DNA from 3 places in the Kitasatospora sp. NPDC007106 genome. Region 2 is predicted to be linked to each of the others. Evidence: riboswitches for the same ligand, from Rfam matches in the RefSeq annotation. Region 2 holds a riboswitch; each other region holds the start of a gene.
What was found. Region 2 has a riboswitch for cobalamin ahead of ABZ641_RS17130 (HoxN/HupN/NixA family nickel/cobalt transporter). Riboswitches for the same ligand answer to the same signal wherever they lie in the genome.

Region 1 (2,253 bases), on a different contig from region 2:
GCGAAGGCCGACTCGGCCTGTCCGGCGTTGGGGCTGGGGTGTGACGACCCGTCGCGCCGCCAGACCTTCCAGGCGGCCCGCGGGTGCTCCGCGGCGGCGACGGTCAGCAGCGCGGTGAGCCGGGCGCCCGGCCAGCCCGCCACGTCGTCGAGCCGGGCGGAGGCCCAGCCGAAGCGCAGGTGGCGGGGCGAGCGGTGGCCCACCATCGCGTCCAGGGTGTTGACGGCCCGGAAGGCCAGCAGCCCGGGGGTGCCCGCCAGCGCGCCCCAGGTGAGGGCGTTGACGACCGCGTCGGCGGTGTTCTCGGCGACGGACTCGACGACGGCGCGGGCGATCTGCTGCTCGTCCAGGGCGCTCGGGTCGCGCCCGCACAGGTGGGGGAGCCGCCCGCGGGCGGCGGCGAGGTCGCCGGCCTCCAGGGAGCGGCCGATCGCGCGGGCCTCCCGGGTGAGCGAGGTGCCGCCGAGGACCGTCCAGGCGGCGGCCGCGGCGAGCGCGGCGCGGGCCGCGGGACAGCCCCGCAGCGCGTGGTCGGCGAGGGCGGCCCCGGCCGCGACGGCGCCCACGCTCAGCGCGGTGAAGGCGGTGCCGGCGCCCCGGTGGTCGCGCCAGAGCCGGCGCTCCAGGCGTCCGGCGGCGCTGCCGAAGAGGGCGACCGGGTGGCCGCGGCGGGGGTCGGCGAGGGCGGTGTCGGCGAGGTGGCCGGCCACGGCGCCCAGCAGGTAGGGGGCGGAGCTCAGACGGGCCACGGCCCGGCTCCCCGGTCGGGGCGCAGCGGTGACCGCTGGGCAGCCTGCATGGCGTGCGTGTCCTCACTCAGGGTCCGCGCCCTGGATCGACGAACCGGCGGCGAGAGTCTCCTGGCTTCCGGGTCCGGCGCGCGCTCGGGCCTTCCAGCGGCCCTGTGGCGGACCGCCGTGACCGTGCAAGGTCGAGCGTGCTCCCCGGTGACAGTGGCGGGACCGCGCCGGATTCGCACCGGCTTCCTCTGCATGCCTCCGTATGGCCCCGAGATCCCATCACGCGCTCCGACCACCAGTCAACAAAGCCTCCGGAGGGCTTGGTCACACTCCGTCGCCGGATTCCGTCGCCGCCCGCCCCGTACGATCCTCCAGCGCCGGGCGGTTCCGCCGGGGCCGGGTTCGTGCGTTCGGCGTGTGGGTGGTGCCGCGCGGGCGCCCGTACGTTCTTGTCGCATGCGACGCAGACCGTCCGCACCGCCTCCGGTGCCGTTCTCCCCGCCGGCCGCGCGGGCGCACCGCGCCGGGCTCGGCCTGAGCCCGGAGCAGGTCGCCGAGGCCATGGCCGCGCACGGTGTCCGGCTGCTGCCCTCGCACGTGGCGGCCTGGGAGGCCGGTGAGTTCCTCCCGTCGGAGGAGGAGTTCATCGCGCTCTCCCGCGCCCTGTGGTGCCCGCCCGCCCAGCTGATGGGCGTCGCGCCGGCGACCCTGCGGGACTTCCGGCTGGCCCGGGAGCTCACCCGGGAGCAGGCCGCGCACCGGATCGGGGTGGGTGCGGCGACCTACGCGAGGGCCGAGGCCACCGGACGCTGGGACGCGGACGGCGAGCAGGGCCTGGCGCTGGCGCACGTGCTCGGGCTGCCGCTGCGGGTGCTGGTCCGGGTGACCGGGCGTCAGGACGACCTGGACCGGCGGCTGCGCCAGGTGGTGGACGGCCGCTGGCAGGCGCAGCTGCGGGAGGTGGGCCGGATCGTGCCCGTCCCGCACGACCTGCTGGGCGGGGTGCTGGCCGAGTTGCAGGACGAGTACCTCGTCCCCGGGCACTGGGGCTCGTCGGTGCCGGACGCCGCCCGTCCGCCGGCCCGGCCGCTCGCGGAGCGGTTCTGGGAGCTGCTGGCCCGCCGGGGCACCGACGTGCCGGTCTGAGCCGCCCGGACGGACCCGCCCGGACGGACCCGCCCGGGTGGCCCGCTCCCGGGCCGGGGCGTGGACTGGGATCGCCATGTCCGTGCCGCCACACCGGGAGCGCCATGCGTTGGGGAACCGCCGCGATCGTCGCGGCCGCCGCCGTCGGGACGGGTGCCGCGGCACTGCTGATCGGCCGCCGGGTGTCCGAACGGGCCGTCCGGCCCGGGTTCGCGGGAGCCTTCGCGGCCGCCGGGCAGGCGGGCGGACCGGGCATCCGGGTGCAGGAGCTGGCCGCGGACCGCGTCATGCTCACCCGCAGCGTGGAGACCGAGCGCCCCGGCCGCTACGCCCTGGAGTGGGCCGGGGGCGGGCACGCGGTGGTCGG
Region 2 (2,253 bases):
CCGCCGGGCGTCCAGCGCTGCTCGACCCGGGCGATCCGCCAGTAGCCGATCGCCGCCGCCCACACCACCACGAACAGGCCGACGATGACGAAGCCGACGTTGTCCAGGCTGAGTCCGGCGATCCAGCCGCTCACCGGGTCACTCAGGCCCAGCTTGTCGTGCAGCACCGCGACGAGCTCGATCGTGCCGATGACGAAGGCCACCGCGATCGACAGGCCGGTGATGGCGAGGTTGTAGAACACCTTGCGGACGGGGTTGGAGAACGCCCACTGGTAGGCGAAGTTCATGAACGTGCCGTCGAGGGTGTCGAACAGGCTCATCCCGGCGGCGAACAGCAGCGGCAGGCAGACGATCGCGTACCAGGGCAGGCCCGCCGCGGCGCCCGAACCGGCCATCACCATCAGCGTCACCTCGGTGGCGGTGTCGAAGCCGAGGCCCAGCACCATGCCGACCGGGAACATCTGGCCGGGGCGGGAGATCGAGCGGGTGGCGCGGCGCAGGACGCGGTTCATCAGCCCGCGCGAGTCGAGCTGCCGTTCGAGCTCCGCCTCGTCGAAGGTGCCGGCCCGCATCGCCCGGAAGACCCGCAGGATGCCGAGCAGGGCCGCCAGGTTGAGCGCGGCGATCAGGTAGAGGAAGGCGCCGGAGGCGGTGGTGCCGATGGTGCCGAGCACCTGGTGGGTGGTCGAGCCGTCGTCCATCAGCACCCCGGCCAGCTGGGCGCCGCCCGCGACCAGGGCGGCCATCAGCACCACCATCGACGAGTGGCCGAGGGCGAACCAGAAGCCCACCGAGACCGGTCTCCGGCCGTCGGCCATCAGCTTGCGGGTGGTGTTGTCGATCACGGCGATGTGGTCGGCGTCGAAGGCGTGCCGCATGCCCAGGGTGTAGGCGGTGATGCCGAGTCCGGCGCCGAAGACCTGGGTGCCGACCTCGTAGCGCTCCGGCACGACCAGCAGGAAGAGCGTGCCGAAGGCGGCCACGTGCATCGCCAGGATGACCGCCAGCAGGCCGGCCGTGCGGAGGGTGTCCTCCCGGCGCCAGCGGAAGGCGGGCAGGCCGGGGGCGGTCGGCGGCGCGGCCGTACCGGTTGCGGGCAGGGTCATCTGCGGTTCACGCTCCAGCACCTCGTGGAATGACGTCGTGAGGTGCCGTGGCCGGTCTCCTGGCTCACGGGGAGGTTCTGACGGTGCCCGTACCCGGCCTTCCCGGGCGCGCCTGCGCCCAGTGACCCGCGAGGGGTACGGATTGACTCCCCGTTCACAGTGGCGAGGGCCGCTCCGGACTCGGACCCTGAGGTCCTGCACCGGTCTTCCCGAACACCACGGCTGCTCCACCGTAGGGGTGACGGACCGACAGCTGCAAGCCTGCACAACCGCGCAGGTGTCGTAGATCACGGCCGGTGGGCCTGCGAGAATGCCGCCATGCACCTCCTCCCCGCCGATCGCGCAGGCCACCGCACCATCGACGGGCACCGGGTCTGCGAGGCGATCGCCGGGATCGGCGACACCGGGCGGGTCCGGGCCTGGGCGGAGGTGTTCGGCCTGCTCGCCGACCCGGGGCGGCTCGCGCTGCTGCTCGCCCTGCACACCACCGGACCGCTGGCCGTCACCGACCTGGCGCTGGCCACCGGGATGCGCGATCCGGCGGTCTCCCAGGCGCTGCGGCTGCTGCGCGCCGCGGGCGTGGTCGAGGGCGAGCGGGACGGCCGGGTGGTGCGCTACCGGCTGACCGACACCGCGGTGGCCGAGGTGCTGGAGCACGGGGTGCTGGGGCGCGCCGACTGAGCGCCCGCTCGGAACGACCGCCCGCACGGCAGGAACCCCTGCACGGTACGGCCCCCTGCACGGAATGAGGGCTTCCTGACGGTTTGTCAGCGGGACGGGGGGTCAGCTTCAGCCAAGTTTTCTTGTCATGTCACCTCGAAGCCGTTCCGGTGGCCCATGCTTCCGGAGGCGGTCCGTCCGGCCCGCCGTCCCCAGGCTCCTGACGAGGAGACACCCGTGAAGCTTCGCCGTACGTTCGCCGTGGGGCTGCTGGCCGCGGCCGCCACCCTGCTCCCCGCGCACCAGTCCGGCGCCGCCACCGGCGGCGGCCTGCCGTTCGGTTCGGCCACCGCCGTCGGGATCCACAACACCTACGACCCGGCCGCCTTCCCCTTCCTCGCGCAGAGCCTGGACACCGGCACCGGCATGATCGAGCTCGACGCGTGGACGGACACCGTCACCAAGGAGTGGAAGGTCAGCCACTCCA
Region 3 (2,253 bases), on a different contig from region 2:
AACAGCGACCAGTCCTCGTTGGCGTTCACCCGGCGCATGAACTCGTCCGGGATCCAGTGCGCCAGGTTGAGGTTGTGGGTGCGCCGGGCCTCCTCGCCGGTGTTGTCGCGGAGCTCCAGGAACTCCTCGATGTCGGCGTGCCAGGTCTCCAGGTAGACGCAGGCCGCGCCCTTGCGGCGGCCGCCCTGGTTGACCGCGGCGACCGAGGAGTCCAGGGTGCGCAGGAACGGCACGATGCCGTTCGACTGGCCGTTGGTGCCGCGGATCAGGCTGCCGCGGGAGCGGATCCGCGAGTAGGACAGGCCGATGCCGCCGGCGTGCTTGGACAGCCGGGCGATCTGCGCGTAGCGGTTGTAGATCGAGTCCAGGTTGTCCAGCGGCGAGTCCAGCAGGTAGCAGGACGACATCTGGGGGTGCTTGGTGCCGGAGTTGAACAGCGTCGGAGAGGACGTCAGGTACTCCAGACGGCTCATCAGCCGGTAGAGCTCGGCCACCTCGGCCACCGACTTCTCGGTGTCGCCGACCGCGAGACCGGCCGCCACGCGCAGCAGGAAGTACTGCGGGGTCTCGACCACCTTGCGGGTGATCGGGTGGCGCAGCAGGTAGCGGGACTGCACGGTGCGCAGGCCGAAGTACTCGAAGCGGTCGTCGCCCTGCAGGTCGACCAGCGCGTCGAAGGCGGCCGCGTGCTTGGCCACGAACGCGGCCGTGGTGTCGCCGATCAGGCCCTCGGCGTGGCCGACGGCGATCGAGGCGGCGAAGGTGACCGCGCCCTGGGAGACCGCCTCGTCGCGGATCTCCAGCGCCAACAGGCGGGCCGCGAGCTTCGAGTACTGCGGGTCCTCGGCGATCATCGACGCGGCGGCCTCCACGGCCAGCCCGCGGAGCTCGGCGAAGTCCGAACCGGCGTGGCGGCCGCGCAGCGCGGCGGCGGCGACGTGGCCGGGGTCCACCTGGGGGAGGTCGGTGCTGCGGTCGGTGAGCAGCCGGAGCAGCGCGGCACCGGGGTCGGGCCGGTCGTTGTCGGCGGATCCCTGGGAGGGCAGGGTGACTGAGGCAGCGACGGTCAAGGCGCACTCTCTCCTGTGGCGGCAGCGGACGCTTCGGACACCCCCGGGCCGGGGGCCGGGGGCGCGTCCGGGCATGCGCGTGGCAGGGGAGACCGGCACCGCCCGACCGTGTCGGGGGTGCGCGTCGCCACCCGGCCCACCCGCGAGGCCCGGACGTACAGCTGTGCTTCATGGCATCTGCGGGGAAGCCGGTGGCACACCGTCGGCAGGCCCTCGGACTGCGCGGGCCCGGGCGTTCACGGGCCTGCTCACCGTTGCGGGGCAGTCCCGGACTCGCACCGGGTTCCCCTGCGTCGACAGCGAGAGTGAGCATACATGTTGTGGTGTCTCCCTGATGTACCCCCATATCTTGTGCACGCAGCGTGTCGCGTCCGTGGCTACGACGGCCTCGCCGAACGGGCCGTGCACACTTCGGGCACACCCGACCCACCCGTCGCCCCCGCGCTCCGCTCACGGAACGGCCACCGCCGCGGGAGTCTGCGGGCCCGATGGCCTACGATCTGCAGTCATGAGTGACGGTACGGGGGTGCCGCCCGGTTCTACGGGTCGGCCCGGAGCCCAGGGGATCGGCGAATCCCGCGGAGCGAGGACCGCCGGCTCTGCGGCTAGACCCTTTCCGCCGTGACCAAGTCCCTTTCCGCCGCGGCGGGGTGGCCGCTGTGCCGCCGGTCCTGGCTCCGGTGCGGTGTCGGGCTCACCCTGACCGCCTGCCTCTGCAACTCGCCGATGGCTCCGGGGCGGTTCGAGGGCGGCTCGATCGGGTGATGCCATCGGCATCGGCATCGGCTCGGCACCGTCGCCGACGGGTGCTTCCGCCCGGCTCGTCGAGTTCACGTGCGGGTGCGGGTGTCGGTGTGGTCGGGCTCCGGTCGAACGAATCGTTCGGGGCGAGTCACGTCAGAACGTCAGGGCATAGACCATCAGGTCGATGCCGGGCATCGGGGCCCAGTCGCGCTCGGGGGCACGGCGGAAACCGAGCCGTTCGTACACCCGGTGGGCGTCCGTCATGTCCGGGCGGGTGGAGAAGGCCATACCGGTCAGGCCGAGTTCGCGGCTGCGGTCCATCGCGGCCCTGACGAGGGCCGAGCCGACTCCGCGGCCGCGGGCGGCCCGGGCGACCGCCAGCATCCGGATCTCGCCCTCGTCCGGCTGCGAGATGTCGGCCCAGGCCGTACCGCCGACC

Region 1: it holds a riboswitch for cobalamin, as region 2 does, so the genes downstream of both, ABZ641_RS17520 (cobalamin biosynthesis protein) here and ABZ641_RS17130 (HoxN/HupN/NixA family nickel/cobalt transporter) in region 2, are expected to answer to the same signal.
Region 3: it holds a riboswitch for cobalamin, as region 2 does, so the genes downstream of both, ABZ641_RS14195 (ribonucleoside-diphosphate reductase subunit alpha) here and ABZ641_RS17130 (HoxN/HupN/NixA family nickel/cobalt transporter) in region 2, are expected to answer to the same signal.

What each region holds. Positions count from the first base shown of each region.
Region 1 is NZ_JBEYFP010000198.1:3,174-5,426, forward strand. It holds gene ABZ641_RS17520 (cobalamin biosynthesis protein) at 1-740, opposite strand, end outside; cobalamin riboswitch at 854-990, opposite strand; gene ABZ641_RS17525 (transcriptional regulator) at 1,197-1,886, shown strand; gene ABZ641_RS17530 (alpha/beta fold hydrolase) at 1,991-2,253, shown strand, end outside.
Region 2 is NZ_JBEYFP010000189.1:260-2,512, forward strand. It holds gene ABZ641_RS17130 (HoxN/HupN/NixA family nickel/cobalt transporter) at 1-1,106, opposite strand, end outside; cobalamin riboswitch at 1,138-1,342, opposite strand; gene ABZ641_RS17135 (metalloregulator ArsR/SmtB family transcription factor) at 1,425-1,787, shown strand; gene ABZ641_RS17140 (phosphatidylinositol-specific phospholipase C domain-containing protein) at 2,004-2,253, shown strand, end outside.
Region 3 is NZ_JBEYFP010000131.1:6,365-8,617, forward strand. It holds gene ABZ641_RS14195 (ribonucleoside-diphosphate reductase subunit alpha) at 1-1,046, opposite strand, end outside; cobalamin riboswitch at 1,257-1,400, opposite strand; gene ABZ641_RS14200 (hypothetical protein) at 1,692-1,835, shown strand; gene ABZ641_RS14205 (GNAT family N-acetyltransferase) at 1,968-2,253, opposite strand, start outside.